3 regions of the Priestia sp. 10L35 genome follow, and region 3 is predicted to be linked to each of the others. Evidence: riboswitches for the same ligand, from Rfam matches in the RefSeq annotation. Region 3 holds a riboswitch; each other region holds the start of a gene.
The links. Region 3 has a riboswitch for thiamine pyrophosphate ahead of AC1DEF_RS24400 (thiamine phosphate synthase). Riboswitches for the same ligand answer to the same signal wherever they lie in the genome.

Region 1 (10,661 bases), on a different contig from region 3:
CAGTCATTGGAATTGCTGCAAGCGGACGCACTCCTTATGTGATTGGTGCATTAAGATATGCAAAATCTGTAAAAGCTAAAACGGTGGCGCTGTCTTGCAATGGTAATTCTCTTATTGGAAAAGAAGCGGACCATAGTATTGAGGTGATAGTAGGTCCGGAAGTGCTAACAGGTTCCACAAGGTTAAAAGCAGCAAGCGCTCATAAAATGATTCTCAACATGATTTCTACAGCGGCTATGATCAAAGTAGGAAAAGCGTATGAAAACTTAATGATAGATGTTCATGTGAGTAATGAAAAGCTTAAAGAACGAGCAATAGGTATTATTTGTAAAATTACGGGTGTTTCTTATGAGCAAGCAAGTCGAACGCTTGAAGAAGCAAATAATGAGGTAAAAACAGCAGTGGTTATGATCAAAACAAATGAAAATTATGACACCGCGAAGATGTTACTGAATAATGCGGACGGTTATGTGAGAAAAGCGATTGAACATTACGTATAAAGGAGAGAAACGATGTCAACAGGCGGATTAACAATGATTAAAAACACGGTGGCTAAGCTTCCTGATTCGGAGAGGAAAATTGCTGAATATATTTTAAACAACCCGCATACTGTGGTAAACAGTACGGCTGGGGAACTAGGTAGACTAGCGAATGCGAGCAGTGCTGCTGTTATTCGTTTGTGTAAATCTATCGGGGTTAGCGGGTTTCAAGAATTAAAGGTAAGAGTAGCCGGTGATTTAGCTAGAGATACGGAGCAAGGATACCGCGATATTGAAACAAATGAAACGATTCAATCTATTGTCAAAAAAACGGCAAGCAACAGCATTCAAAGTCTAAGTGATACGGCCGAGCTTGTGAATTACAAAGAAGCAGAGCGGGCTGTTTTGGCGCTGATTGAAGCTAAAAACATTCATTTTTTTGGAATCGGTGCTTCACATATTATTGCTATGGATGCGCAGCAAAAATTTCTTCGAATTAATAAAAATGCGACTGCTTTTGCAGATAGCCATCTAGCAGCTACACTTATCGCAAATGCAAGTAAAGACGATGTAGTTGTGGGCATCTCTTTTTCAGGGGAGACTCCTGAAGTAAGCAATGTCTTATCTTTAGCTAAAAATCGCGGAGTAAAGACGATTAGCTTAACCAAGTACGGACAGTCTACCGTTTCGTCTTTAGCTGATATTTGTTTGTATACGTCTTATTCTCAAGAAGCGCCGTTTCGAAGCGCAGCTACATCGTCTCGTTTAGCCCAGCTTTATGTGATTGATGTGTTATTTTTAAGTATTGCAGCGCAGCAGTATGACCAGACGATTGAGTATATTGATAAAACAAGGGATGCCATTCAGTTTTTGAAAACTAAGAAATAAAAAAAGAAAACGATTACAAAAGAGGGTTTTGTGGTCTGTTTCCTCAGTACCGTGTCCATCTAAGAGGAAAATACAAAGGGGGATTAACATGTCTGTAGATAATCATCAATTAGCAAAGGTTATTTTGGAGATGCTTGGGGGAGCATCAAATATTGAAGCGTATACGCATTGTATGACTCGGCTGCGCGTGACTGTAAAAGATGATTCAATTGTAAAAAAGGCAGATATACGAAAGCTTGAAGGCGTACTTGGATTAGTTGAAGAAGAAACGCTGCAAATCATTATTGGTCCTGGAAAAGTAAACAAAGTAACAGAGGAATTTGGAAAGTTAATTGATGAATCTGGCGGTATTAATTTAGAAAATCGTGCGGCTCAGCGGAAATCGGAGCTGAAAGAAAAAAATGCAACGCCGTTTAAGCTCTTGCTTCGCCGAATTGCGAGTATTTTTATTCCGTTAATACCTGCTCTTGTAGCATCTGGACTTATCACCGGAGTGACAAAAGCAGCTGTTCAAGCGAAGTGGCTTCCGGCAGATTCACAGATTGCTATTCTTTTAACCGTTATCGGAAGCGGTTTATTTGCTTATCTTGGTATTTTAGTAGGTATTAATGCGGCAAAAGAATTTGGTGGTTCGCCGGCTCTAGGAGGCTTAGCCGGTATTTTAGTCATTAATCCTACCGTAGCTGATATTAAACTTTTTGGTGAAGCACTTTTGCCGGGACGGGGCGGCTTAATAGGCGTATTGCTTGCAGCAATCTTTATGGCCGTAGTGGAAAAACGAGTGCGTAAATTTGTCCCTCAGTCACTGGATATTATTATTACACCGACCGTTACGGTGTTAATTACAGGCATTATTACGTATGTAGTGTTCATGCCAATCGGAGGTTTGATTTCAGATGGAATCACAAAAGGCCTTTTAGGAGTTTTAGAGGTTGGAGGAGTTGTAGCAGGCTTTGTTTTAGGAGCAACGTTCTTGCCGCTTGTCATTACAGGACTGCATCAAGGTCTTACTCCTGTTCATTTAGAGCTTATCAATTCAATTGGAGATGATCCGCTTCTTCCTATACTAGCAATGGGCGGAGCCGGTCAGGTAGGTGCTGCTTTTGCTATTTATATCAAAACGAAGAAAAAACGTTTAAAGCGAGCAATTGGAGGCGCTCTTCCTTCAGGGCTGCTTGGAATCGGAGAGCCGCTTATTTTTGGAGTCACACTTCCTTTAGGGCGTCCATTCTTAACCGCTTGTCTCGGAGCTGGAATCGGCGGAGCGTTTCAGGCGCACTTTCATATTGCAACTGTAGCGGTGGGGGTATCAGGTTTACCGCTTACGTTTTTAGTTCATGCGCATCAAATTCTTCTTTATTTACTTGGATTAGTTGTTGCTTATGCAGCAGGCTTTGTTTGTACCTATTTCTTTGGATTTAACGATGAAATGGCGAGGGAGTTTGAATGATCGGTATTTCGTTTTATTTAAATGATAGTGATGCCCCCGAAAAATTAATAGAAGCGAGTGAGTGCGGGGTTACACGTGCATTCACTTCGCTTCACATTCCAGAAGAAAAAGGGGATTTGGCTGAACGGGCAAAAGAATTGCTTCATGTGGCTAGAGATTGTGGAATAAGCGTGTATGCAGACGTATCTAAGCATACGCCAGTTCATTTAGGTATTGAAAGCCTTATGTCGCTATCTTCACTTGGCGTATCTGGTATTAGACTAGACGATGGCTTTAGCGCAGAAGAAACTCTTTCGCTTGCGAATGAATTTTATATTGCTGTTAATGCAAGTACGTTATCCAAACAAGAAATTGAAGCACTCTTATCTGCAGGTCTTCATCATCATCAGCTACTTGCATGGCATAATTTTTATCCGCGGCCTGAAACAGGGCTTGAAGAAACGTTTTTTCAACAGCAGACAGATTTATTTAATGAACTTCGTATTCCAGTCTGCGCTTATATTCCTGGAGAAGACGAAAAAAGAGGCCCTATTTATCAAGGTCTTCCTACTAGAGAAAAAGACCGTAATAGATGTCCTTTTACCTCTGCAGTAGATTTATACGGATGCGGAGTAGCAGAGGTTTATATTGGAGATCCATGCGCCGGTTCAAGTTTATTAAAGCGTTTGGTTCAATATCAAGAAAGCCGTATTATTCCGCTGCGCATTCGTTCACCTCATATAGAGGGAACATACAGCGTGCGTCCGGATGTATCAAAAGACGTTCTGCGTTTAGTTGATACTCGATCTGTAAAACCAGTACCGCCATTTCATACAGTAGAGCGCAGAATGGGAGCAATTACAATGGACAATGGTGGCTACGGACGTTACAGAGGAGAGGTTCAAATAGCTAAAACGAATTTGCCTGCAAATGCTAATGTGAATGTGATTGGGTATGTAATAGAAGAAGATCATGAGCTGCTTTCGTTAGTGAGACCGGGGCAAAAACTTGAGCTTGTCACTGTCTAAATGGAAAAACCGCGTATTTTTAAAAAAGCCGCTAACTAGTAAGCTTATAAAAGTAAAGAGCACACACTGCTTAAAAAAGGTGTGTGCTTTTTATTTTACTAAAAAGGAAACTATTTTCATTGCTGAATCATGAACCTTTCTATTGAATAAAACGCTTTACTATGATAAAACTATTACAGGTAAACATATGATAATCGTTTAATTTTATAGAGATACAACGCCACTAGGGGTGCTTTCTAAGCTGAGAGAGACGAGAAGTCTTAACCCTTATAACCTGAACTAGGTAATACTAGCGTAGGAAAGAGGTATTGTAATGGATGTTTTGTATGGTATTTCCTTACGAACTCGTTATAATAATTTTTTGTATATAAACAAAAACACTTCTTTCCTGCGAAAGAAGTGTTTTTTTATGCGTAAAGGAAGGTGTCATACATGGAAGAAACAATTGATTTGATTGTCAAACAGGTAGAGGAGCGCAAAGGGGAGCTAATCCAGTTAGTAAAAACGCTTGTTTCATATAAAACGCCGGCGCCTCCTGCACGAAATTCTCATGAAGCGCAGCGTTACGTAGCAGATTTCCTTAAAAACTGCGGTTTTTCCATCGATATGTGGGACTTATATTCCAACGATCCCATCGTAGTAGGTACGTTAAAAGGACAAAAATCAGCTGACTATCAAAGCTTGATTATTAACGGGCATATGGATGTTGCTGAGGTACAAGAAAATGAAAAGTGGGGGACAAATCCGTTTGAAGCTGTGGTAAAAGACAATATGATAATCGGACGCGGAGTTGCTGATATGAAAGGCGGCTTGGCAGGAGCATTATTTGCAGTGCAGCTTTTAACGGAAGCAGGAATTGAACTGCCGGGAGACTTGATTTTTGAATCCGTTGTAGGAGAAGAAGTGGGAGAAGCAGGTACGCTGCAATGCTGTCAGAAAGGATATACAGCTGACTTTGCGCTTGTAGCCGATACGAGTGATTTACATATTCAAGGTCAAGGCGGAGTAATCACAGGATGGATTACGATAAAAAGCAGCAAAACCTATCATGACGGTACACGCCGAAGCATGATTCATGCTGGAGGAGGGCTGTTAGCTGCGAGCGCTATCGAAAAGATGGCAAAAGTGATCGGAGGGCTACAAGAATTGGAGCGCCACTGGGCTGTTACAAAGAGCTATCCAGGATTTTTGCCAGGAACAAACACGATTAACCCAGCAGTAATCGAAGGCGGAAGGCATGCTGCGTTTATTGCAGATGAATGCAGGCTGTGGATCACCGTTCACTATTATCCTAATGAATCATACGACCAAGTATCAAAAGAAGTGGAAGAATACATTTTAGCTATTGCAAAAGCAGATCCATGGTTAAAAGATAATCTGCCAACCTTTGAATGGGGAGGCACATCAATGATTGAAGACAGAGGAGAAATCTTTCCGTCATTAGAAATTGATGAAGGTCATGCAGGAGTGCAGCTGCTTGCACATACTCACGAACAAATTGAAGGGAAAAAGCCCCCAATCGATGTGTCAACTAGCGTAACAGATGGCGGTTGGCTAGCTGATGCGGGAATTCCGGCAGCTATTTATGGTCCGGGAAATTTAGCAAATGCACATGCTGTGAATGAACAATTAGATATGAATCAGCTTATTCAATATACAAAAGTGATGGTGCAGTTCATTTATACGTGGCTGCATACGCATAAGGAGTGATCATCATGAAATTTAGTGAACGATTATACGAAAAGCTGCAGCCTATTTGGCGTCAAAATCATAATCATCCCTTTGTACAGGGAATGGGAGACGGAACGCTTGAAAAGGAGAAGTTTCGCTTTTACATGATTCAAGATTACCTTTACCTAATTGATTATGCTAAATTATTTGCGATTGGAGCCATGAAAGCTACCGATGTTCAAACGATGGGGAAATTTGCTGCACTTTTGGATTCTACATTAAACGAAGAAATGAGCCTGCACCGTGAGTATGCCAAGAAATTTGAAATCAGCGAAAAAGAATTAGAAAAAGCGCAGCCATCTCCTACAACGCTTGCATACACACACTATATGCTGCACGTTGGTCAAAGCGGAACATTAGCTGAATTAGTGGCGGCTCTTTTGCCTTGTATGTGGAGCTATTGGGAAATAGGAAAAGAACTCAGTGAAAAGCCCGGAGCTAACAATGAGTTTTATCGTGAGTGGATTGAAATGTATAGCTCAGAAGAATTTGGAGAACTAGCGACATGGTGTATTAATTTATTCGACTCACTTACTGAAGACAAATCAGAAGCGGAGTTAGAAAAGCTCGAAGAAATTTTCTTAAATACAACGCGTTTTGAGTATATGTTCTGGGATATGGCTTATAACGAAGCGATGTGGCCAATTCATGAATAAGTCTGTGTTATCTTTTCAAAACGTCAGTTTTACGTACAAAAATGGTGATCAACCGATTTTAACATCATTAAACTTAGACGTGAAAGAAGGCGAGTTTGTCAGTATAGTTGGAGCGAGCGGTTCTGGGAAAAGTACGTTGTTTCGTCTCATTACAGGTCTTGAACAGCAGAGTGAAGGCGATATCGTGATTAACGGACAGTCTTATGAAAAGCGGCTTGGAAAAGTAGGCTACATGCCGCAGCAAGATTTGCTTCTTCCGTGGCGCACGATTTTAGACAATGCAGCGCTGCCGCTTGAGCTTCACAATGTGTCAAAAGCAAGTGCTCATAGGCAAGTATCTCAGCTGCTCGAAGAGTTTGGTTTAAAAGGGTATGAAAATCGTTTTCCAAGTGATTTATCTGGAGGGATGAAGCAGCGTGTTTCTTTTCTGCGAACTGTATTAAGCGGTTCTAACGTACTGCTTTTAGATGAGCCTTTCAGTGCGCTTGATGCCATTACGCGTTTGTCGATGCAAGAATGGCTGCTTGAACAATGGCAAAAGCGTAAGCACACCATCTTATTTATCACTCATGACGTAAACGAAGCGCTTTTTTTATCAGATCGTATTTTTATCTTTTCAGACAAGCCGGTAAGTCATCTTGAAGAGATTCAAGTGCCGCTTAGCAGACCTCGAACGCAAAAAGATTTGAATCAACAGCGTGTGCTTGACGTAAAAGATTATTTAATTGAACAGCTTAGATCGAAGGTGAACACATGAAAAAGTACGGAGCTTCAGTGATATTAGTAGTCATTTTACTGGTTGCTTGGGAAATTGGAGCACGCATTGTAAACTATCCGTTTATTTTACCAACGCCCACCGGTATTTTAACGAAGCTTTGGGATTTGCGAATGGATTTATTGTTTAAGCATTTACCAGCTACGTTATCTATTGTCGTAATTGGGCTGGTTATATCCGTTGTGCTAGGGGTTCTGCTGGCCGTGTGGATGAATTGGAGCTCGCTTATTGAGCGTGCTTTCTATCCGCTTATTATTGCGTCACAAATGATTCCGACCATTGCCATTGCTCCTGTATTTGTTCTCTGGTTTGGCTACTCCATTTGGAGCAAAGTGATTGTGACCGTATTAATTACGTTTTTTCCCATTACCGTTAGCACGTTTGACGGGCTTCGTTCCACAAACAAAGAGTTAAAAGAACTCATGTTAACGATGGGAGCAACAAAAAAAGATATTTTCTTTAAGTTGAACATTCCTTCTGCACTGCCTCATTTTTATTCAGGGCTCAAAGTAGCGGTTACCTTTAGTATAATAGGTGCTGCCATTGGCGAATGGTTAGGTGCACAAGCAGGCTTAGGATATTTCAGTCGTCGTATGATGACACAGTTTGATGCAGCTGGTGTATTTGCACCAATTGTAATTTTATCTGCGCTTGGTATTTTATTCTTTATTATTGTAGTAGGTTTTGAAAAACGTTCATTAAAGTGGAGGAAAACAGAATGAAAAAATGGTTTGTAATTGGCTTAAGCCTGATGCTTGTTTTGATGCTCGCTGCTTGTGGTCAGAACAAGGAAAATAAAGCTGGTGACAGTAAAAAATTAAAAGACGTTACAATTATGCTTGATTGGTATCCAAATGCAGTGCACAGCTTCATTTACGCTGCACAAGAAAAAGGATATTTCAAAAAAGAAGGGCTGAATGTAAAAGTACAGTTTCCTGCTAATCCAACAGACTCGCTTAATTTAGCAGCTGCGGGGAAAGTTACGCTCGGCCTTTATTATCAGCCTGATGTAGCAATGGCACGAGCAAATGAAGATGTGCCGGTAAAGTCGGTAGGAGCAATCGTAAGGTCTCCGTTAAACCGAGTTGTGGCGCTGAAAGATAGCGGTATTACGCGTCCTAAAGATTTAGAAGGAAAAGTAGTAGGCTACAGCGGAACACCATTAAGCGAGTCTGTTCTAAAGAAAATGGTGAAAAGCGATGGAGGAGATCCGAATAAAGTCAAACTAGTAGACGTAGGATTTGAGTTAAATTCATCGCTGATTAGTAAAAAAGTAGATGCCGTAATAGGGGCATATATTAATCATGAAGTACCATTGCTTCACAAAAAAGGATACAAAACGGTTGACATTGATCCTTCGGATTACGGCGTACCATCTTACTATGAGCTAGTGGCAGTTACTGGGGATCAAACATGGGCAAAAGATTCTGATACGATTAAAGCGTTTTGGCGTGCTGCGACAAAAGGATATGAGTACACAGAGAAGCATCCAAAAGAATCACTTCAAATTCTATTAGATAACCAAGATAAATCAAACTTCCCTCTTGAAAAAGACGTGGAAACAAAAAGTTTAAATATTTTACTTCCGAAAATGAAGTCTGAACACGGATTTGGCAGTCAAACGAAAGAATCATGGCAGTCAAATGTGGACTGGTTAAAAGAGTCAGGATTAATTAAGAAAAAGCCAAATGTAGATGAAATGTTTGAGAATATCGGAGAATCTAAGTAAATAATTTAAGACGAATTTAAAAAAACCTTCTTATACTGAACGTAACTTTCTGAACGAGAAAGTGAAAAGGTAAAGGAGGTTTTTTTATGGCTTTTACGATGGTAGATAAGGAAACATGTATTGCTTGCGGAGCATGTGGAGGGAGCGCACCAGATCTTTATGATTATGATTCAGAAGGTCTTGCTTATGCGTTGTTAGATAACAACGAAGGAATAAAAGAGGTTCCTGAACATCAGCAAGATGAGATGATGGAAGCGTACGAAGGATGCCCAACAGACTCGATTAAAGTTGCAGAGCAGCCCTTTTATGGAGATGCAACAAAATTCGAATAGGGTTTTTGAAAAAAGTTAACGATAAAGTACATTTAGTTATGCGATAAATAAATATTTGGTGAAATAGAAAGTTTCAAAACAAAAAAGGTCTTGCCTAGAGCAAGACCTTTTTTTATTCTAAATTTGCATGCTTTCCGTACATTGTATGGGTATCAAGTTCTTTCTTCTCCATGAAGCGAAGAATCAGCGCATCGTAAAAGAGAAGAAGCGTTTGTTCAAACAATGATGCCATAGGCTGTACTGTTTGATAACTGCTTTGTTCTTGATCCTTCGGAGCACCGGGCAGCTTCACGATAAAGTCAGCCAGCTTGCCAAGCGTGGAGTCGGGAGAAATTGTGACTACTCCAACTTTTCCTCCAAGTTCTTTTGCTTTTTGAGCGATAGGAATCAAGCTCTTCGTCTCCCCAGAACCTGATCCGATGATTAATAAATCATCCTGCGTGAAAGTGGACGTCACGGTTTCTCCAATGACATACGCATCAATGCCCATATGCATCATACGCATAGCAAACGACTTGCCCATAAGACCTGAACGGCCTGCTCCAGTGACAAACACTTTTTTAGATGAGATGATGCCATTTACAAGCTGCTCAGCTTCATCATCAGCGATTAGAGCTGTTGTTTGTAAAAGCTCATTCATAACTGTTTTTAAATGTTCGCTCGTCTGCATAGAAAACTCCTTAATTTGTAATAAGCTCTTTCATTTGAGAAGCAACTGATTTTTTATCGTCTTGGCTCGTGATTCCTCCGCCAACGATAACAAGATCAGGCTGTGCTTTTACTACTTCAGGTAAAGATTCTAATTTAATTCCGCCAGCAACGGCTGTTTTTGCATTTTTTACAACGCTTTTAATTGTTACTAAATCTTCAAAAGAGTTTTGACCAACAGCTTGAAGATCGTATCCTGTGTGTACACAGATATAGTCAACGCCAAATTCGTCTAGCTCTTTTGCGCGTCCTTTAATATCTTTTACCCCAATCATATCGACAAGAATTTTTTTACCTTGTTTTTTGGCTTCTTCAACTGCACCTTTGATTGACATATCTTCAGCAACACCTAAGATGGTAATGATGTCTGCTCCAGCTTGAGAAGCTTGCTGTACTTCATAGCCAGCTGCATCCATAATTTTTAGGTCAGCTAATACTTTTAAATTAGGAAATGCTTCTTTAATTTCTTTAACGGCGCGAAGCCCTTCATTGATTACAACGGGCGTACCGATTTCCACGATATCAATATGTTCTTCAACTTCTTTTACTACCTCTTTTGCTTGAGAGATATTAACAAGATCTAATGCTAATTGTAATTCCATTCTACTCCACTCCTTACAGAAATGTATAAATACCTTTTGTGCTTTTTTATATATAAAGCAGCTGGTGTAGTTATTGTACCCCCAGTTTGAGGTTCTTAAAAGTACGCACTTTTCCCACAAATAGTGTGGGGAATGATAGTATACAGAAGTATACTAATGGACATATCAGTCTTGTAACCGCTTAATCTTCATTAAAAATGCGGATGATGTTGAGTAACATCATCCGCATAAAAAAATAAAAACTATGGAATAGAAGGAGTAGTTTCCATCATTTAATCAACGTTTCCGCCTTTTGTTCTTGATT
Region 2 (10,661 bases), on a different contig from region 3:
CAACAGGATTTATTATTGGACCTGGTATTGGCGGCTTTTTAGCTGAATACGGCATGCGTGTACCATTTTATATGGCCGCAGTAGCAGGCGGCTTGGCTGCAGTGATTACGCTTTTTGTTTTGCCAGAGTCTCGTCCTGTACAAAATCATGCTGTTTCAAACAATGAGAATCCAAAAGAAGATCGGCTGCTACTCCAGCTTATGAATTCCTATAAAGAACCTTATTTTTTAAGTTTAATTATTGTTTTTGTGACATCGTTTGGATTATCCAATTATGAAACGATTTTTTCGCTATTTGTTGATCATAAATTTAGCTTTACGCCCAAAGATATTGCGTTTGTTATTACGTTTGGCTCTATTGCGGGGGCCGTAGTGCAGGTTACGATTTTTGGCTGGATTTTAAATAAGTTTGGTGAAAAAAGAGTGATTTCGTTTTGCTTGATGATGACGGGACTTTTTATTTTACTTACGCTGTTTGTGCACACGTACTGGCTTATTATTGTTGTGACATTCATCGTCTTTTTAGCAACAGATATTTTACGTCCGGCAATCAGCACGCAAATGTCGATGATGGCACAAGACGACCAAGGGTATGTAGCCGGACTAAATTCTGCTTATACAAGTCTTGGGAATATTATTGGACCCGTTGTAGCAGGCTTTCTTTTTGATATAAACATTAATTATCCGTACGTATCGGCTGCACTTGTTCTGCTGCTTTGTTTTCTTTTATCTTTAGGGGCAGGGAAAGATCGAAAAACAGCTGTGAGAAATCAAACCGTTCAAGAGAAATAATAGGTAACGAAAAGCTAGTAACATATAAAAAACGAAAACCCACTGTTAATTTCAGCAGTGGGTTTTCGTGGTTTTCTTATGATCAGGCAATCGTTATCCCCGCACTGGCATAACCTGTAATAGTGTTAACTAAGGAAAGACCTGTAGCAGTTGCTGAATACACCATTAATAATCGATTTTGGGATGTAACAGGTATATTTAAATTTTGAGTGATTCCGTTTATAGTAGTTCCGATGGCAATTGTTCCTGAAAGCGTTAAGTTTACTGATGCTCCGGGAACAGGTGAAAAGATATTATTCGGAGTTGTTGAACGGTATAGCTGGGCAGTAATCGTTACTGTAGTACCCAATAAGCTTAAACCTAATGTTGTACTAAAATAAGCTGCGATGGCTGTAAGAGTGCCATCTCTAGGAACTGAAAATGCAAAGTTAAGAAGTGTCCCGCTTGCCCCGGTAAGATCAATTGTTCCTCCAACGATAGAAACTCCTGAAACAGAGTTTCCAAATCCTATAAGTCCATTGGTCCCAACTAGCCCCCCTACAATAGTAGTAACGGTTATAGTTGTACCTGATGCATAGGGAATCATCGCACCTCCAATGGCAATTCCCGTAGCTCCAGTGACGCCGGTAGCCCCAGTAACACCGGTAGCCCCAGTGACGCCGGTAGCCCCAGTAACACCGGTAGCCCCAGTGACACCGGTAGCTCCGGTAACACCGGTAGCCCCAGTGACACCGGTAGCCCCAGTGACACCGGTAGCCCCAGTAACGCCGGTAGCTCCGGTAACGCCGGTAGCCCCAGTAACACCGGTAGCTCCGGTAACGCCGGTAGCCCCGGTAGCCCCAGTAACACCGGTAGCCCCAGTGACACCGGTAGCCCCAGTAACACCGGTAGCCCCAGTGACACCGGTAGCCCCAGTGACACCGGTAGCTCCGGTAACGCCGGTAGCTCCGGTTATTCCGTTGCAAAAACAGCTACCGATTGGTCTAGAATTGCAGCATTTGTCGTCCATTTTGATTACCTCTTTTAATTTATATTGAAAGAAAGGTTATTTATTATAACGTATTCAGTAAGTTTATTTATATTAAGAGCATAGGTTTATTTAAATGGGCTTTATGTAATTGCAGATAAGGTGGTAGTCACTGCAAAATTAATATTCTGCAGTGATTTTAAACAACTTAATTTAATGTATATCTTACTACAATATCTAGGTTAGCTTTTGCTGATGCGGTTTCAGGTGGGATTGGACCTGTAATAGAAATAGATCCTAAATTATCAACAGTTCTTAGTAAAGATTCACCTGGAGCAATTTCAAGATCAGGACCTATAATGTCTGTTCCTGCTGCATTTGTAACAGTTACTGTAAAAGCGACTGTTCCAGTGTTGCGTAGAACAAAAGAAGCGACCACTGACTCGTTTATGGCTTGGTAAACAACAACTGTATTATCAGGAGCAGCGGCAGGAGCAATTGTAAACTGAGTACATAATTGATCCTTCACGTATTCCGTTTGGTTAAAACAATTTCCCAAAATCGCTGAGTTACTATCTGAGTTACATCCCATTTATTTCACACCTTCTTTTATTTTTTATAGTTTATAAAATGAGAAAACTATTTTTTGGTGCATGTTCACGGGACTTTATTCATATTTAAATTAAAATAAACATAATGTAAATATAAAAATATAAATGAGGTGGGAGTATGGCTGAATCCCCACTTAATCATAGGCATATTGCGATTTCAACACCTGTCGTACAAGATTGGATCCAAACATCATCGGAGATCAAATTTCAAGAAGAATTTCAAGAAGGGGTTCCTGCAGAAGATATAATTTGTAGTGATTTTTACGTTAATCGATTCCAAAATTCTAACTATATACTTTGGAGAGCAGACAACATATCTGGAATTAGTTGTACACTTAATCTTACCATAGATAAGTTAAATACAAACAAGCTGCTATTGGATATTAATGAAGGAGAAAGATTTATTATTCTTCGCAAAGGAGCTCATACTTTAACGCTTAGTAACGTCTTTAGTATTTCAATTCAAAAGCAAAAAGGAGATATGTACAAAGGTAAATGTAGTATTCAATTAAATTATCTTCTTCCCGCTAGTGAAATTGATTTTTCACATAAACCAGTATGCCACCTAGTAAAAGACAAAATAAAGTATACAGAAGTTTCGGCTGTTAACAACCGTAAAAGTCGCATGGTACAAATTGATGATAAAACTGTCACGTTAAAAAATGTTCATATTCTTATTGAAGGCTTTATAGAAGTAAAACTAAAAAAACAAAACGGTACTTTTTTTTCAACACATGTATATTTTGACGAGATTCTTTCAGTATGGTTGTGTTTGTCTGAAAATAGTAAAGTTGAGTGTGAATTGGCAAGTTCTCATTGCGAATGTTTTGTGTTTAAAAAGCAACAAAAAAGAAACTACAGTTTTTTTGCTATTGTATCGCTTTGTTTGAATGTTATCGCAACAGAGGATGCCGTGATCTGTATTAACAGTAAAGATCTTCAAAGTAGAGATGAAATTTAATCCATATGTAAGATGTTGAATAGTCTCATTAACGCTCAAAAACAGTAAAACGGTTGCAAATAAAAAAGGTTAATAGTAAACTTTAAACGTAACAAGAATAGTATGGGAGCTTGCGCGGGGCAGGCTGAGAGTACAGGGACGCCTGTTGACCATTTGAACCTGTTGGATAATGCCAGCGCAGGGAATGTGAGTACATACCAAAGCACTTTGCGCATGCAAGGTGCTTTTTTGTCTTTTTTGCAGTGTTAAAACTAAATGAAAAGAGTGAAAAAACATGGATATTAGTAAAATTTCAGCTCAATTAGAGAAAGTAAGAGACATAAGTCCGCTTGTTCATAATATTACGAATGTTGTGGTAACCAACTTTACAGCAAATGGACTGCTTGCACTAGGAGCTTCACCTGTTATGGCTTATGCGAAAGAAGAAGTGGCTGACATGGCACGAATCGCCGGAGCGCTTGTCTTAAATATGGGTACACTGACGGCTCAGGAAGTAGAAGCGATGAGAATAGCAGGAAAATCAGCAAATGAAAATGGCGTGCCGGTTATTTTCGATCCTGTAGGAGCCGGAGCGACACCGTTTCGTACAGAAGTAGCACGTCAGCTTGTAGAAGAATTAAATATGGCAGTTATTCGTGGTAACGCTGCTGAAGTTGCGAATGTAGTAGGCGAGTCATGGCTCATTAAAGGCGTTGATTCATTAGAAGGGCAAGGAGACGTCATTGAACTTGCTGAGAAAGCAGCGAACAAATTAGATACGGTGATTGTTATCACGGGTAAACAAGATGTAATCACAGATGGAAACAAAACGTATACAGTAGACAACGGTCACCCGTTATTTACGAAAGTGACGGGGACTGGATGTCTGCTGACATCAATTATAGGAGCTTTCGCTGCTGTAGAAAAAGAATATGTCGAGGCAAGCGTTGCTGCTTTAAGTTTTTACGGAGTGGCGGGTGAAATCGCCGCAGAGAAAAAAGGTGAAGAAGGGCCGGGAAGCTTTCAAATTGAGCTGTTAAATCAGCTTCATCTTTTATCTGGGCAGGATATTGAATCATATGCAAGAGTACATCAACGTTAAAAGGAGCCGGAAAATGACAAATGAAGAAATCAAAAAGTTGCTGCAAGTTTATTTTATAATGGGCAGCAATAACTGTACAAAAGATCCGAGAGAAGTGTTGAAAGAAGCAATTGAAGGCGGAGTTACTGTGTTTCAATTCCGTGAAAAAGGCGAAGGTGCCCTAACAGGAGAAGCGAAATATCAGCTGGCGAAGGAACTTCAGCAAATTTGTCAGCAGCACAGCGTTCCTTTTGTTGTGAATGATGATCTTGACTTAGCGATCCGCTTACAAGCAGATGGCGTTCATATTGGACAAGAAGATGAAAAAGCTCATATTGTTCGAGAGAAAATAGGAAAAGGAATTGTAGGCGTCTCTGTTCATAATGTACAAGAGCTGCAGCAAGCGATAAAAGACGGGGCAGATTATGTAGGAATGGGACCTGTTTTTCCTACTTCTACAAAAAAAGACGCAAAAGCAGTGCAAGGTACAAAGTTAATTGAAGAAGTGCGAAACCAGAATATTGACTTTCCAATTGTAGGAATCGGCGGGATCACGCCTGAAAATGCCAAACAAGTAGTAGAAGCAGGTGCAGATGGCGTTTCTATTATTACCGCGATTAGCTTAGCAGCGTCTCCAAAAGAAAAAGCAGCTCAATTGAAAGAAGCGGTAGGAAAATAAAAAAAGCGCACAGTGTGCGCTTTTTTATTATAGCTGAACAGTTTGAGGAGTTTCTTCGCCTTCATTCATAAAGCGAATTTCGTTCGGCGTAATTTCAAGAACAACATACTCAGGGTCATTTGGACCGTCAAACCATTCTTTCATGTGATCATTCCATATACGCCCTTTTAATTGATCACCAGTACGAAGAACAGCTGTACCAGATAATTCTAAGTATTGATCGCCATATCCTTCGCCGCTGTAGCCCAATAGTACGTGCACGTTCGGATTGGCTTCGATTTCCTCTGCCTTATGTGTATTGATATTTGTTGGTGTGTAAAGAGCGATACCATCTTCATCGCTAAAGAATGTCATATAGCGAGAGTGGGGTTTGTTGTTTACAACTGTGGCTAATGTTCCTACACGATTTCCTTCTAATACTTCGTTTACTTTTTTAGCAATTTTTTGTTCATTCATTTTATCCATCTCCTTTATTACTTTTTATGTTCCTCAATCGAAGATAAATAAAACATACATGTCTAAAAAAAATATAAGTTAACAATAAAATAATTATGTAAACTATTAAAATGAAAAATAAAAAAAGCTAGCTACAGCTAACTAAAAAATAAGCCCGCACTGCCGTAACCCTAAGTGTCTTAAATACCCAGATCTACTAGGTGGGTGCCCTCATAGCCGGGTTTAGCGTCCCAAGAAGGGCGTGCTATCTGCAGCTAAATTTTGAGCTCCCTTTTAACACTCAAAGGTTTAAGACAACATGAGTATACGCACAGCGCAGGTATGTATAACAAATGTAAATAAAATGCCGATATATAAATGTTTTCTAATTAATCAACTTTCATCGTACAAGAAATGATTATAACGGAATAATGAATGGAACGCAAGACTTTTATTTAAAGTTTTTCTTCTCTAACATCTTGGCGGGGAAACAGCAACAAAATAAGAAAAGGGCCCGCAACTGGAATGAAACATAAAAGAAGGTAAGGGCGGGATGCTATCCTTTCTTTTGTCATAACGGAGTAAGAAAGCCACGTTAAAACAAAAAAATCAGCGGTCATCACGCTAACAAGCTGTGACTGCATAAAAGCATCTCCATAAGCTTTTATTGAACCTAAGGATAGTCCGTATGCGTAACCTGCAATCGTGAGCGCTAAGCATAATCCAATCCATAGACGAGAAGAAATGATAGCAATGAAACGTGAAGGAATACGCGAACATGTTCGAACTTTTTGTCCTTTCCAATGATAATAGAACAAAAGAGAAAAAGCTCCAAGCGCAAATGATAGAAGAGAAAATGGCCATCCAGGCAGTTTGTATGTATCTTTTTTACAGATCATTACCATAAACAATACTGGGAAAAGTCCTAAAAAAGAGAATACCATAACCACGAGCGGATCTACCTGTTGAAAATTTCCTGTGATAAGATTTTTAAACAGCAAATCATTACCGGCGCTTGCTCCTGGAGCTAGCAGCAAGGCGTATAGTACAAGCATAGCCCATACAATGATATACATATTCTCAACTCCTTTTACTTGTTTTAGTGTACAAAAACCATTTCAGTATATTTCCCCGTCTTGTGACGAAGGGAAACGCTTGAAACTCTTCTTTAATTAGGTGTAATATTACACTAAAGAAATGTACGTGTATAGAAAGAAAGGGCTGTGAAAATGAATAAACAAGAAGTAATTAAATCAGTATCGGATAAAATACGATTAATTCGTTTAGAAAGAAACTATTCACAAGACAGAATGGCTGAAGTCATTGGTATTTCTAAAAAAACATTGGTTCAAATTGAAAAAGGGCGCACAGAAGCAGGGTGGACGACCACTGTTGCAGTATGCGGTTTGTTTGGTGACAGTGAAATCCTTCAATCGGTTTTAGGAGACGTTCCTTTAGAAGTAGTAGAAATCATTGCTCATAACGGCGTATCTTCTCCAAAAGATAAAACGCTCGGAGGAAGAGTATGGTGGAAAGAAATTCAAAAAGAAGGCTTTTTTCGTCTGCAGCAAAATATGATTAGTCAGCACTATCGCATTTTAGATGACCAAGACTATCGATGGTTTAGTTCATTTGATAAAAGCGAAGCGGTAAAAAGGTTTGAACAATTAACGAATGAATAAAAAGAGGCCGGGACATAACAAAATCACTGCATATATGAAACCTACGTTCACTCTATCCATAAAAAAATCCGAACGAATTTGATTCTCCATCAAGAGTCTTGATTTATCGTTCGGATTTTTCTTCCACTGCTATACTTTTGTCTCAGCCACTACTGATTCATTAACGTACCTGATGAGGGACGACTGAACCAATTCCATAGCTCTACATCTCCAAGTGACGCATATGTGATTGACGGATCATTCTTTAATTTCAGAAGCTTTTTTGTAGGCCCTGTAATCACAACGCCGTACACACCGACGCCGTGTTTTTTTACATAAGAATATCGCTGCTTTAGCAACAGATCGGAATGGTCTAGCTGACGAACTTTTTGGACCGTTTCTTCATTATCGGCTAATAATTTCATCATATTTAAAACATTCGACTTGCTAGTAGAGTGGGTTTGATTTCCTTTGTGATCGTAAGGTAAGTCTAAAAACTCTGGAAAGCCAAATGTTGATGTTAAGTCAATTAATGGCTCATCTTTTGTGCTTGTTTTTTGTTCGTGCCCTGTATTAAGCGCGTACCAAGAGGTAGAAAAATCACGGCTGTCGATGGCGTTCATTTTTTGCTGAACTTCTTTTAGCGAATACGTATCATCAAAAGAAATAGCCACTTCGCTTACCGTTCCTTTTGGTAGATTTTCTAACGCTTTCCATGTTTCGTTTGTCCATTCCTTATACTCTTTTGCATGCAGCTTTAGTTTTTTGGGATCAGGATAGACAAAAGAAAGGTTAAGGTCGTATTTGCCGCCGGAAAATTCTTTTTCTACACCGCTTGTTTTATCAAACAGCTGATGAAATGTAAACGTCCCAATGGCCTGCTCCTCACGTCCAATTTGCTTATAAGCTTCCATTTGCGACTGCATGCGGAAAAAGGACTGTGTATCAGAAGTGGTTTCACGTATATGAACGTTCGGAAAAGCAGATTCGATAGCCGCTTGATTCACGCTGTTTATGTATTCGGTTTTTGATTGATGATAATATACAATAGATAAAAAGCTGCCGATTATCCATAGCAGAACGACAGAGCCAATGACAGTTGTCACATTTGAAAGGCGCTGCTTCCATTTGGCGATATAAATGGACTTTTTAACTTTTTTATTATCCAACATCGTATCGTCACTTAGTGAAGTAGCTGATGAAGTTGGCGATAACAGTTCATCTTCAGTTAGCAAGTGCTCCAAATGAGCCGAGCATGCTTCACAATTTTCCGTATGTTCTTCAAGTGCTTCTGCTTCTTTGTCTGTCAAAGTGCCGTTTTTATATTTTTCCCATTGATGCTTCATATCTTGACAGCTCATCCGTCCTCTTCCTTTCTTTTTTTCAATTGTTGACGACCACGATACAAGTCCATTTTCACTTTTGACAGAGTATAGCCAGTCATTTCTGCAATCTCTTCATATGTGAAGCCGTGATAATCTCGTAACAGTACAATATTCTGCTTAGCCGGAGGCAAAGCAGATACATCAGAAAGCCAGCCGTCGATTTCACTTTGAATCATCACTTGTTCTTCAGCACTTGGCTGAGGAGTAAAGTGCCATTCTTCTATTTCGACAGTAGGGCGTTTTTTTTCTTTTCGATACCAGTCAATAAAGGCGTGATAAGCAATTTTGAACAGCCAAGGCTTCACTTCTTCGCCTTTATATGTTTCTAAGTGTAAAAGTGCCCGGTAAAAGGTCTCCTGCATTAAATCTTCCGCTGATTCTTTTCTGCGAGTAAGAGAGAGAAGATAGCGCAGCAAATCATGCATGTGCTGTTTATAAATGTGTTCAAAGTTATGCTGTTGTGCCATTTTCTCCCCCTTTCATTTAATCAACGCAATTTGTGGATAAAAGTTTCGGTTTTTTTATCAAAAATCGTATGTAATAGATAAAAGATGCTTAAAATACGATATATAGCTTATCATACTAAAAAGAAAACCATATGAAATTCGACATAATTCCATGTAATTTGTCATTTTTTTAAAAAACTAAAGGGTAATTGGTGTTCGAAGGAAACAGAAAATGTTATGATAGAACAAGGATGTGCTCTTACAAAAAACAGCTACATACATAATAAAAAATACAGCGTTTGTTTGCAAAATAAAAATGGACAAACACATGGTGTTTAACCATGGATGTTTGTGGGAAAATAAACTAAGTATTTTCAACAAAAAGTAAATTAAATTGTGTTTTCACTTATAAAAAACACGGTAAATTGGAAAAGGTGGGGTCATGATGGACGTAGAAAATACACAAGGTACAGAAGAACAAGCACCTAAAGTCAAAGCAGCTAAAGTTGGCGATACCATTCAGCCAAAAAAAGGCGACTATAAAGGATTTAAAGGAATTGTTATGGTAGTGCGAGACAATTCGGTTATCGTAGATTTTGGGAAAGATGCTGAAACGGGCGAATCCATGAAAACAGTCGTTAATCATAAAAACTATAAAATCGTAAAAAAGTAGGTGAATAACCTACTTTTTTTTACTGAATATATGTTTAAAGACTGCGGTTTTTCTATCGGAAACCTTAGAGAAAAGCGTAGGTAAAGCAATTCTTTGAGAAGAAGAATGTTTTTTAGTAAACTATAGAAAGTATGCAGAAAGAAAGGATTTTTGTTATGTCAATTCAACTATCACAATTATCATTACCACAAGAGGTTCTTTCGCTTTTAGCGAATCGTAAATATGAAAACTTGTCCGATGCTGATCAGCTATTAATTGGAAAAGGCGGCTATACAGCAGAAGAAGCAGATATTTTAGAAGATGCTATTATTGCCTTGTCACTAGGGAAAAACGTACTTTTAAAAGGACCAACAGGTTCAGGTAAAACAAAGCTTGCTGAAACGCTGTCGTATTTATTTTCTCAGCCGATGCATAGCGTTAACTGCTCGGTTGACTTAGATGCAGAAGCGCTGCTTGGTTTTAAAACAATTGCTGAACAAGAAGGGAAAACAGGTATTGAGTTTGTGGAAGGACCTGTTATTCAGGCAATGAAAAAAGGGCATTTATTATATATTGATGAAATTAATATGGCTAAACCTGAAACACTTCCTATTTTAAATGGGGTTCTTGATTACCGAAAAATGATTACGAACCCATTCACTGGAGATGTAGTACGCGGTCAGCAAACGTTCGGCGTAGTAGCGGCTATTAATGAGGGGTATGTTGGTACCGTTCCATTAAACGAAGCGTTAAAAAATCGTTTTGTTGTTATTGAAGTGCCGTATATTCAAGGAGGCAGCTTAAAGCAAGTTCTGATGTCTCAGTCTCAGTTAAAAGACGAAAAATTAATTGATAAATTTGTTACGCTCTCTGCGGATTTAATTACTCAAGTTCAAAGCGGCCATGTATCAGAAGAAGCTGCGTCTATTCGTGCGCTTATCGATACGTGTGATTTAGCTCTTTATATGCCGCCTCTTCGCGCGATTAGACGCGGTATTATTGAAAAGCTAGAA
Region 3 (10,661 bases):
GATAACATTTCGCCTGATGGCATTGCGAACTTGAATATTCCTACAAGCGTGCCGCTTGTTTATGAGCTTGATGATAATTTAAAGCCCCTTAGACATTATTATTTAGGCATCGATGGAGAGATTCCTACCCATATTCCTTCTTCATAAAAAACGTGCCTAGATTGTAGGCACGTTTTTTTATATGTTTGAACGAAAGTATTTTCCATACGCCCAGTGATTAGTAGGACCGTGTCCGGAACCAATTTCAAGCGTGTGCTTAATCGCATAGTGAACAAAATCCGAGGCAGTTTGAACTGCTTCAACCACGCTTTTGCCTTTCGCTAGTTCAGCTGTGACGCAAGCAGCAAACGTGCATCCCGTTCCATGTGTATGCTTTGTATTCATCTTTTCATGCGTGATTTCAACGTACTTATGACCATCATACACTATATCAATCATATCTTGATGAGATTGATCATGTCCGCCTTTAATTACCACGTGCTTTACACCTAGCTCATGAATCTGTTTTGCCGCTTCTTTTCGGTCTTCGATCGTGTGAATTTCTTTACCCGTGATGACTTCCGCCTCCGGTATGTTCGGCGTAATGACTTCACAAAGAGGCAACAATTCTTTTAGAGCCTGTACGGCTTCACTTTGAAGAAGAGACTGACCGCCTTTTGCAATCATAACGGGATCAACTACAACATTTTGCAGTCCGTACTGTTTGATTTTACGAGCCACTGCGTAAATAATATCAGCACTGAACAACATACCTGTCTTCACTGCATTAGGAAATAAGTCAGTGGCAATTGAATCTAACTGAGTTTCAACTGCTTCTACTTCTAAAGGATAAACTCCTTGAACGCCAACTGTATTTTGTGCGGTCACAGCTGTAATAACAGACATGCCAAAAACGTCACGCTCTTGAAATGTTTTTAAATCTGCTTGAATGCCTGCTCCTCCACCGCTGTCTGATCCAGCAATGGTTAATGCTTTTGGTACTGTCATGCTTGAAACCTCCATCTCTTTCTTACCCAATATACCGATGATAAAGTGACTTTGCTTCTACTATATCGTTTGTTCCATGGACAAAGACGCGCCCATCTTGAAACATAACTAAACGGTAATCATCTACATAAAAAGAAAGCAGATACGGATTCTGTTCAATTTTATATCCTTTTTCTTTTAATCGTTCACCTAAAGACTGCAGCGGCTGCTTGGCTGATTTGCCCGGACGGATTTGTACCGTGTTTCTTCCGCATAGCACAGCTGTTTTCGTTTGATTTTCATATTGTAAAAAGGGATACGTTTGTTCACTGCCGCATGAGCGGCAAGCAGATTTGCGAAACACGTTCACATTGATGCTCGTATACTCATTTTTCCATACGTCAAACGAAACAAGTTCCCTCCTGAGCGCATTCCAGTCTCCGACTAATATTTTTAACACTTCTGTTACTTGATGAGCGACTACCATTTGGACAGCAGGACTAATAATCCCCACTGTATCACATGTTAACCCTCCAAGCGGTACAGATTCAAGCAAACAGGATAAACACGGTGTTTCACTTGGTATGATAGTATAACTAATTCCATAACTTCCTACACATGCTCCGTAAATCCAAGGAATATCATATTTTTGTGATAAATCATTCATTACAAGGCGTGTGTCAAAATTATCGGTTGCATCAATCATAACATCTACCCCCTCAACAAGCTGTTCTAAAACTTGAGGGGTACCGTCTGCTACGTGCGCTTCTACTTTTACATCGTGATTAATATCGTGAAGCCGTTTTTTAGCGGCAATTGCTTTTGGAATTCTTTTATCAGCATCTTTTTCACTATACAATTGCTGCCGCTGAAGGTTGCTCCATTCTACATAGTCCCGGTCAATGAGCGTTATTTTCTTTATCCCCGCTCGCGCAAGGGCCTCCGCGTTCCCTGTTCCAAGAGCACCTGCTCCTACAATCAGAACATGCTTTTCTTGAATTTGCTGCTGTCCGCCTTTTCCAATAGGTTGAAACAATTCTTGGCGGGAATAACGATTAATCAACCGATACTCATCCCTTCTGTTGGACTGCTTGCCGTTGCATATTGTTTCTTTTCAATACGTCCTGCTTCAAATGCTGCTCGTCCTGCTTCAATCGCTAACTTCATAGCACGAGCCATTTTCACAGGATCTTTTGCTCCTGAAACAGCTGTATTTAATAACACACCATCTGCTCCTAACTCCATAGCTTGAGCTGCGTCTGAAGCCGTTCCAATACCTGCATCTACAATTACTGGAACAGTTGATTGTTCAATGATAAAACGCATGTTCAACGGATTAATAATACCTTGACCTGAACCGATAGGCGAAGCTCCTGGCATAATGGCATGTACGCCTAACTCCTCTAAACGACGCGCAAGTAAAACATCATCTGATGTGTAAGGTAAAACGGTAAAGCCCTCTTTTAACAGTTCTTCACTGGCTTTTAATGTTTCAACTGGATCAGGAAGCAGCGTTTTATCACATCCAATTACTTCTACTTTCACCATGTCACAAAGTCCAGAAGCCTTTGCTAATTTAGCAATACGTACGGCCTCTTCTGCATTTTTTGCTCCAGCAGTGTTAGGCAAAAGAGTGAAACGCTTCACATCAAGCGCTTCTAATAAATTAGGCTGATTTTGATCAAAAATATCCATTCGTCTCACAGCAAATGTTAAAATTTCTGTTTCTGACTCTTCTACCGCTTGACGCTGAGTCGTAAAGTCCGGAAATTTCCCTGTCCCTAATAATAAACGTGAATTAAATGTATATTGTCCAATTTTTAACATACTCTTCATCCTCCTCCGACAAATGAAACAACTTCTAATATATCGCCATCTTTTAAGCATGCATCGCTATGTTCTTCTTTTTGCAAAATGTTCTTGTTTAGCTCAACAATTACCACTCGTTCATGCAGGTTCTGAGCCTGCAACAAGTGCTCGACCGTTTCAATTTCATCTCCAAAAGTAACGGTCTTACCATTAATGATTAGATTCAATGAACTCCCTCCATTACTCTTGTTAGCTGAAATGATGTAAAAAATGAATGATTCAGCTTTTTCCCTAACAAAGCATCAGCCATAATTTTTCCAGTTGCAGCACTTAATAAAATACCGTTTCGGTAGTGGCCAAACGCCATGTGTAGATTCGCTATTTCAGGATGCTCTCCTAAATAAGGCCAGCCATCATTTGTTTGCGGACGAAGACCAGCCCATGCTTTTTCAAATGTGGCTTCTTTAATAGCCGGCAGAAGCGCAGAAGCTTTATTCAGCAAAAATTGAATACCTTGTGCAGAAACCGTCTTGGTAAAATCATGCTGTAGCTTAGTTGCCCCGATTACGATTCTTCCACCAGTCTTAGGCACTAAGTAAAAACCTTCATCTAAAAAAATCGTTTTAGAAAGCAGCGGCTTATGACTTTGAAGAGCAATACACTCCCCTTTTACGGGAAACACCTGACCTACATGTTCAGAAGAAATAAAGCGTTTAGCCCATGAGCCTGCTGCAATAACTACTTTTTCTCCATAAAAAGAGCCTTTGGACGTCTGTACACCTTTTACTGTTTCATTTTCCATAATAAGAGAATGAACGTCACAGTATTCGAATACATCTGCTCCGTGATACAAGGCTCCATGAGCAAGAGCTTGCGTTAACTTAGCCGGAGCTAGCTGGCCGTCTCCCGGTATTGTAATGGCTCCGTATATGTCTGGAGAGAGCCCGGGTTCTAACAAACGCGCTTCTTTTACATCGATCCATCTTACATGTTCATCCCACCGGTGGTGCTGAGCGGCTTTTTTCTTTAATACGTGTGCATCTTCTTCTGTTACAGCGACTTTTAATAAGCCTTTTTGAATGAGCTCTACATCGATGGCCGTTTTTTCTTTTAGTTCCTTCACCAGTTCAGGAAACATGCTTCTGCTCTTAATAGCAAGGTCTAAAAGAGGACCTTCTTCATCAATTTCAGCTTGAGCACCTAAAATACCAGCGGCTGCACTTGAAGCTTCACAACCAATTTGATTGCGTTCAAGAATAGCTACTGACGCTCCTTGTTTTGACAAATGATAAGCGATAGAAGAGCTGATTATACCTCCTCCGATTAACAGTACATCATAATGCTGCTTCATTTTCTCCACCTCCAGATGTCCATATATGAGAATATTGTTTAATCGCTTTGAGGGGATCTTGCGCAAGCATGACACCAGACATCACAGCTATACCGTGTGCTCCTGTTTGAAGCACCTCTTTGGCATTTACAGGTGTAATTCCTCCAATGGCAATAACCGGTATCTGCACAGCGTCTACTACTTCTTTTAGTGCTGCTATCCCTCGACTTTTTAATCCTTTTTTTGAATGTGTTGAATAAATATGTCCGTATAGAATGTAGTGAGCACCATCTTTTTCAGCTTCTAAAGCCTCTTCCACAGAGTGAACTGATTTTCCGACAATAAGAGAAGGAAATGCGTCTATAACAACCGAAACGTCTAAACTATGATAGGCAAGCTGTACGCCTTTTGCTTTTAAAGCATGCGCTACATCAACTCGGTCATTCAAAATAATTTTAGAGCGACAAAATGGCAGGCTTTCTAGTAAACATTGAATCTGCTTTGCCGTTTTCTCTTTTTCTCTAATATGAACGGCGCCCGCAAAAGGCGCGATAGCCGTTAAAATTTTTTGAAGCTCTTCGATTGGCTGCTTATCTGTTGTAATGACATGAAATTTAGGAATATCCACATGATCGAAACCTTTCTATTCAGAATAAAGAGAAATTTCAATCACCTCATCTTGTGTAGAGGGTTTTATTACATACAAAAAACCACTCTACAACGTAGAGTGGTTAGCATGCATCGTTATGTAAACATGATCACCACTTCCCTACGCTGGTCCAAACCAGATCAGGTTCAAAGGGTCCGAAATACATTCGTCTCAGCTTCAAAAAGCTCCCCTAGTGATTGCTATTTATTGATTTTGTTTTCGCACTTAAAATTATAACACAACTAGATGTAAATACAATATCTCTTTATGCTCTTACAGCTCTCTTCTTTTTATAGATGTATCTTTTAAGCTTCTTTAGTAAGTAAGAGGCCCGGCGCACCGCATCATTCTGCTTTTTATATGGTTAGTAATCGGTATAGTCGTCAAATTCTTCTTTGTCTTTTTCCTTTTTCCGATCCCATATAAACAGCAGGAGTAACATAATAAAAGTTAGAATATAAAAACCGTAAAAAATAAATGCCGCGACAACATTTATAAATAAAAATAAAAAACCGATGATCTGACCTGCAACAGCTACAATCAACAAAATGTATTTCCAAACTTCTGCTTTTCTATCCATTCTCTACTTCTCCGTCTTTTTGTTTTTCCCTACTAGAAACGTTCTCTTTACTTAAATAAAAACGTTCCTGCCAGTAAACCGACTGTAAATAAACCAACTGTTCCAAATGCTGAAATCCCCACATACGCCAACATTTTTCGATAAGATTTTTCTCGAATTAACTGTACGGTTTCCACACTGAACGTTGAAAAAGTGGTAAAGGCACCAAAAAACCCAATGCCAATCATTAAAAATATTGAATCATCATAAGCATGACTCGGAACCTTTCCATAATAACTACCGTAAAAAAGACCAAGGCCAAACGCACCGAGCAAGTTTACAAACAGCATTGATACTGGAAAAGGAGGGTTTGAAACTATTTTTGTAACTTTTAAACCCAAAAGATAACGGCATATCCCTCCAGCTGCCCCGCCAAGTGCCAAGCTCACTATGCTCATTTACTTCACCTCATGTACTTTCACTAAATTTTCCCCTGCCGCTTCACCGCATAGATAGCCTGCTAAAGCAAGAAGGATTCCACCTACTAAAGAGACAATTACATAAATGGCTCCCCAAAATAAATGGTGCTGAGTGAGAGAAATGACGTCTCCTGCAAACGTTGAATACGTTGTAAAACCGCCGCACACGCCAACTCCTAGTCCAAGCTTTATCCATTCTTTTGGCTTTTTCCACACAAAAAATCCTGTTAATAGGCCTAGTATGAAGCTTCCTAATAGGTTTTCAATTACCGTTCCTATTGGATAGCCCGTGTATAATAAGGAAAGATTCAGCAAATAACGTGCATATGTACCAGCGATAGCACCAAAGGCAATTGAGATTAAGTTTATGGCTTTCATCATATCGCTCCGTTTCATAAATTCTTCTTTAAGTGTACCATAAGGAATTTATTTCTACCTTAACATTTAACTATATGTTTATTGCACCAAAAGTCATGAAAAAATGAAAGAGAAAATCGTCGCATGAAACTTCCTTTTTACTCCTCAAATCTCCCTTAAAAATCCACTTAATCCAAATTTTAAAATCTTTCTGTATCCTTATGACAAACCGTGTATAGAAGGTATATTTCCCTTATTTTAAGTCACATTAATCGTATAAGTTTTTTTTGTTGACTTTTGCTGTGTTCTTGTTTAGTATCACAGAGTATCATTTCCTATCAGAATACTAGGGGGTTTAGAAAATGAAGAAATTTGCTGCACTTTTGTCGCTACTATTAGCTTTCACAGTTGTGCTTGCCGCATGCGGTTCTAGCTCAAAAAATGAAGCAAACAATGGAGACAATAAATCTTCACAAGAGGATTTATATAATAAAGTGAAAAAAGATGGCGTATTAACAATTGGAACTGAAGGTACATACCCTCCGTTCACTTTTCATGATGACAAACAAAAGCTAACTGGGTTTGATGTAGAATTGGCTCAAGAAGTAGCTAAACGTCTTGGCGTAAAAGCTGAGTTCAAAGAAACACAGTGGGATGGCATGTTTGCCGGATTAGATGCTAAACGCTTTGACATGATTGCTAACGAAGTGGGTATTCGTGAAGATCGTCAAAAGAAATACGATTTCTCTGATCCATACATCCAGTCAGGCGCTGTATTAATTGTTCGTAAAGACGAAAAAGATATCAAATCATTTAAAGATTTAAAAGGAAAAAAATCAGCACAGTCATTAACAAGTAACTATAAAGACATGGCTCAATCTTATGGTGCAAACATTACGAGTGCTGAAGGTTTTGCTCAAGCAGTAGAACTAATGAGCGCAAACCGTGTTGATGCTACAATCAACGATAAATTATCGTTCCTTGACTATAAGAAAAAGCACCCTAACGCACCTATCAAAATCGCGGATGAAAAATCCGATGGTGCTGCAAGCGGCTTTATGTTTAGAAAAGACAGCGGTAAGTTAGTGGATGAAGTAAACAAAGCATTGAAAGATATGAAAAAAGACGGAACATACGCAAAAATTTCTAAGAAATGGTTTGGCGAAGATGTTTCTCCTAAATAATATTTTTCCTGATGGAGAGCGATTGAATCAATTGATTTCAATCGCTCAATCATCTCTCTTACCAATGCTAAAGGGAGCTATTCAATATTCTATTCCACTAACATTAATAAGCTTTGCCATAGGCATTGTGTTAGCTGTTTTAACAGCACTTGCTCGCTTGTCGTCAAGTAAGGTATTAAACATGATTGCACGTGTATATGTCTCAATTATTCGTGGAACGCCTTTGCTTGTGCAATTATTTATCATTTTCTACGGATTACCTAACTTAGATATAACAATTGATCCATTTATCTCTGCTGTTATTGGATTTTCATTAAGTGTAGGTGCTTATGCATCTGAAATTATCCGAGCAGCAATTCAATCTATTCCTAAAGGACAGTGGGAAGCTGGCTACTCACTTGGTATGACCTATTCCCAAGCGTTAAGACGGATTATCTTACCGCAAGCAGCACGTGTATCGATTCCGCCATTATCTAACTCTTTTATTAGTCTTATTAAAGACACGTCACTTGCATCGCTTATTCTTGTTTCTGAAATGTTCCGTCAAGCTCAAGAAATTGCTTCAACTAACTATGAGTTTTTACTTCTTTATAGTGAAGCAGCGCTCTTGTACTGGATTATGTGCACAATCTTATCCATTATCCAAGGACGCATTGAAATAAGACTAGATCGTTACGTATCTAAATAACCGTTTCAAGTAGCTAAAGGAGTTTTTTATATGATTAATATCAAAAATTTGCATAAATCATTCGGTGATTTGCAAGTATTAAAAGGGATTGATTTGGAAGTTGAACAGGGCAAGGTAATTGTATTAATCGGCCCTTCTGGATCCGGTAAAACAACTTTTTTACGTTGCTTAAATCTGTTAGAAATCCCAACAGACGGTACGATTGAACTTGATAAAAAAAGCATGAATTTTACCAAGCCTGTTCGTAAAAAAGACATTACTTCATTTCGAAGCCTAACAGGTATGGTCTTTCAAAACTATAACTTATTTCCTCATAAAACTGCACTTGAAAATGTTATGGAAGGTCCTGTAATTGTAAAAGGTGTTTCCACTCAAGAAGCAGAAAAAAGAGGGAAAGAATTATTAACACGAGTTGGCTTAGGAGACAAGCTCGACTTTTATCCTTTCCAGCTGTCTGGCGGACAACAACAGCGCGTTGGCATCGCCAGAGCAATGGCGATGGATCCAAAAGTTATGCTGTTTGATGAGCCTACTTCAGCTCTTGATCCTGAGCTTGTAGGAGACGTTCTTCAAGCCATGAAAGACTTGGCAAAAGAAGGAATGACGATGGTGGTGGTAACTCACGAAATGCGCTTTGCCCGTGAAGTAGCGGATGAAGTTATTTTTATGGATCAAGGCGTCATTATGGAAAGAGGGACACCAGATAAAATATTTTCAAATCCTCAACAAGAGCGGACACGTCAATTCTTGAATATGATTCATTAAAAAGGTTGCACACTTTCATGTGCAACCTTTTTCTTTATTTGGCTACTGCTTTTTTCATCAAATCTGTAATGTACGTAAAGAATGCTTCAGCTGTGACATCATATACGACATCTACAGGTCGTCCCTCTTCGGAAATTTCTGTTCTTCCTTGGCTCGGTGTTTCTGTATGCACAATACTCGAAACGGTTTTTACCTTCACAAGTGTTGAATTCCCTGTAAATGCTGTTGTGAGTACATCCCACAAATAATATGTTGAATTGGTTTCAACGTGTACAAGCGGCGGGCAAGCCGCGTAGCACTGCCCTACAAAGTCTACTCCTTCATATCTTCGAAGTGAAGCCCACATTTGACGAATAGCGGGCGTTAAGGGAACTTGATTCGTGCTTTCTAAAGCAACCATCTCAATTTTAATTTTGCTTTTCCATACTTTCGCTACTGCTTCTGGATCCCAAAAAGCATTCCACTCCGCCGTTCCATCATGTTCGGGCTCTTGCACGTTTCCTACTTCTTGAAATGTACCGCCCATCCATACTAACTTGTCAATTTTCTTTTCTATTTCCGGCGCTTTTTCCAATGCTCTTGCTAAATCTGTTAACGGTCCTGTAAACAATAAAGTTGTTTTCCCGGCTGTGTGCTGCAATGTCTCGATTAAATGATCATGAGCAGGGAGCTGATTTATTTTTGTTTGTACTTCCCCTTTTTCATTTAAAATCGGCAGTGCATCTACATAAAACGTATGCATGCGCCACTCCTTTGGAAATGGATTCATACCGCGTGAAGTAGATTTAGCGACCTCAATATCATAACTTCCAAAACGATCAATAATCTTTTGGCTTGCGCTGATACCTGGCTCTAGATATCCGTCAGCGGGAATAACAGATACCCCTGTTACCTTTACATCATCCATTTTCAGCAGTAAAAAAAGCGATACTAAATCATCAATGCCTGCATCATGGTTAAAATATATGTTTGTGCTCATTTCTCTTCTCCTCTTTTCTATGTATTGCTAACTAATAGCTATACCGCTATTTTATAATGAAATAATCTCTTTCGTAATCAAAGTATTAGGAACTTCTTTTACTATTTTCTATAATGGGTATAGAAATAAGGTAGTCTATGTATAGATATATACATCTCATTATAGAAAGGAGAAATAAAATGGAGCAATCATTTTCAGCATTAATCGTAGATAAAAAAAGTGAAGAGCAAGTGGAGGCGTCCGTCCAAGAACTGACGCTAAACGATTTGCCAGAAGGCGATGTACTTATTCGCGTTCATTATTCAGGGGTGAATTATAAAGATAGCTTAGCCAGCATCGCAAACGGAAATATTGTGACAAGCTACCCATTTGTTCCAGGAATCGACCTAGCAGGAGTTGTTGTATCTTCTGACAGCCCTGATTTTAAAGAAGGTGATCATGTCATTGCAACAAGCTATGACATTGGCGTATCACACTTTGGAGGCTATAGTGAGTATGCGCGCATACGCAGCGAATGGATTGTCCCTCTCCCTGAAAATTTAACGTTAAAAGAAGCAATGATTATCGGAACAGCTGGCTTTACAGCTGCTTTATCTGTGCATCGCTTAGAGGAAAACCATACTAGTCCATCTAATGGCTCTGTGCTTGTAACAGGCGCTACGGGAGGTGTAGGAAGCTTTGCAGTTGCCATTCTTTCAAAATTAGGCTACACAGTGGAAGCAAGTACGGGAAAAAGCTCGGAAGCAGCTTATTTGAAAGAGCTTGGCGCTTCCTCTATTGTAGCGCGTGAAGATGTTTATAACGGCAAATTAAAAGCATTAGGCAAGGAAAAATGGGCCGCTGCGGTGGATCCTGTGGGCGGAGAGCCTCTAGCTTCTGTTCTCAGTCAAATTCAG

Region 1: linked by a shared signal. The riboswitch ahead of AC1DEF_RS19035 (acetylornithine deacetylase) and the one ahead of AC1DEF_RS24400 (thiamine phosphate synthase) in region 3 are both predicted to bind thiamine pyrophosphate.
Region 2: linked by a shared signal. The riboswitch ahead of thiM (hydroxyethylthiazole kinase) and the one ahead of AC1DEF_RS24400 (thiamine phosphate synthase) in region 3 are both predicted to bind thiamine pyrophosphate.

What each region holds. Positions count from the first base shown of each region.
Region 1 is NZ_JBFTKA010000005.1:145,077-155,737, reverse strand. Features, by position in the region: gene murQ (N-acetylmuramic acid 6-phosphate etherase) at 1-500, shown strand, start outside; gene AC1DEF_RS19050 (MurR/RpiR family transcriptional regulator) at 513-1,367, shown strand; gene AC1DEF_RS19045 (PTS transporter subunit EIIC) at 1,456-2,817, shown strand; gene AC1DEF_RS19040 (MupG family TIM beta-alpha barrel fold protein) at 2,814-3,824, shown strand; TPP riboswitch at 4,040-4,142, shown strand; gene AC1DEF_RS19035 (acetylornithine deacetylase) at 4,257-5,534, shown strand; gene tenA (thiaminase II) at 5,540-6,211, shown strand; gene AC1DEF_RS19025 (ABC transporter ATP-binding protein) at 6,204-6,968, shown strand; gene AC1DEF_RS19020 (ABC transporter permease) at 6,965-7,708, shown strand; gene AC1DEF_RS19015 (ABC transporter substrate-binding protein) at 7,705-8,715, shown strand; gene AC1DEF_RS19010 (ferredoxin) at 8,802-9,047, shown strand; gene hxlB (6-phospho-3-hexuloisomerase) at 9,160-9,717, opposite strand; gene hxlA (3-hexulose-6-phosphate synthase) at 9,728-10,357, opposite strand; gene hxlR (transcriptional activator HxlR) at 10,626-10,661, opposite strand, start outside.
Region 2 is NZ_JBFTKA010000002.1:643,540-654,200, reverse strand. Features, by position in the region: gene AC1DEF_RS09310 (MFS transporter) at 1-791, shown strand, start outside; partial or broken gene AC1DEF_RS09305 (exosporium glycoprotein BclB-related protein) at 874-1,767, opposite strand; gene AC1DEF_RS09300 (S-Ena type endospore appendage) at 1,967-2,350, opposite strand; gene AC1DEF_RS09295 (S-Ena type endospore appendage) at 2,488-3,330, shown strand; TPP riboswitch at 3,423-3,531, shown strand; gene thiM (hydroxyethylthiazole kinase) at 3,605-4,411, shown strand; gene thiE (thiamine phosphate synthase) at 4,425-5,069, shown strand; gene AC1DEF_RS09280 (pyridoxamine 5'-phosphate oxidase family protein) at 5,097-5,525, opposite strand; RNA gene ssrS (6S RNA) at 5,673-5,850, opposite strand; gene AC1DEF_RS09270 (hypothetical protein) at 5,960-6,580, opposite strand; gene AC1DEF_RS09265 (helix-turn-helix transcriptional regulator) at 6,734-7,186, shown strand; gene AC1DEF_RS09260 (anti-sigma factor) at 7,336-8,526, opposite strand; gene AC1DEF_RS09255 (RNA polymerase sigma factor) at 8,523-9,017, opposite strand; gene AC1DEF_RS09250 (YkvS family protein) at 9,439-9,669, shown strand; gene AC1DEF_RS09245 (AAA family ATPase) at 9,801-10,661, shown strand, end outside.
Region 3 is NZ_JBFTKA010000009.1:58,843-69,503, forward strand. Features, by position in the region: gene gpmA (2,3-diphosphoglycerate-dependent phosphoglycerate mutase) at 1-147, shown strand, start outside; gene thiD (bifunctional hydroxymethylpyrimidine kinase/phosphomethylpyrimidine kinase) at 178-987, opposite strand; gene AC1DEF_RS24380 (thiazole biosynthesis adenylyltransferase ThiF) at 1,010-2,029, opposite strand; gene AC1DEF_RS24385 (thiazole synthase) at 2,026-2,793, opposite strand; gene thiS (sulfur carrier protein ThiS) at 2,799-3,002, opposite strand; gene thiO (glycine oxidase ThiO) at 2,999-4,126, opposite strand; gene AC1DEF_RS24400 (thiamine phosphate synthase) at 4,110-4,733, opposite strand; TPP riboswitch at 4,855-4,956, opposite strand; gene AC1DEF_RS24405 (hypothetical protein) at 5,119-5,334, opposite strand; gene crcB (fluoride efflux transporter CrcB) at 5,382-5,771, opposite strand; gene AC1DEF_RS24415 (fluoride efflux transporter FluC) at 5,772-6,188, opposite strand; gene AC1DEF_RS24420 (amino acid ABC transporter substrate-binding protein) at 6,512-7,333, shown strand; gene AC1DEF_RS24425 (amino acid ABC transporter permease) at 7,317-8,021, shown strand; gene AC1DEF_RS24430 (amino acid ABC transporter ATP-binding protein) at 8,052-8,786, shown strand; gene AC1DEF_RS24435 (nucleoside hydrolase) at 8,821-9,765, opposite strand; gene AC1DEF_RS24440 (NADPH:quinone oxidoreductase family protein) at 9,945-10,661, shown strand, end outside.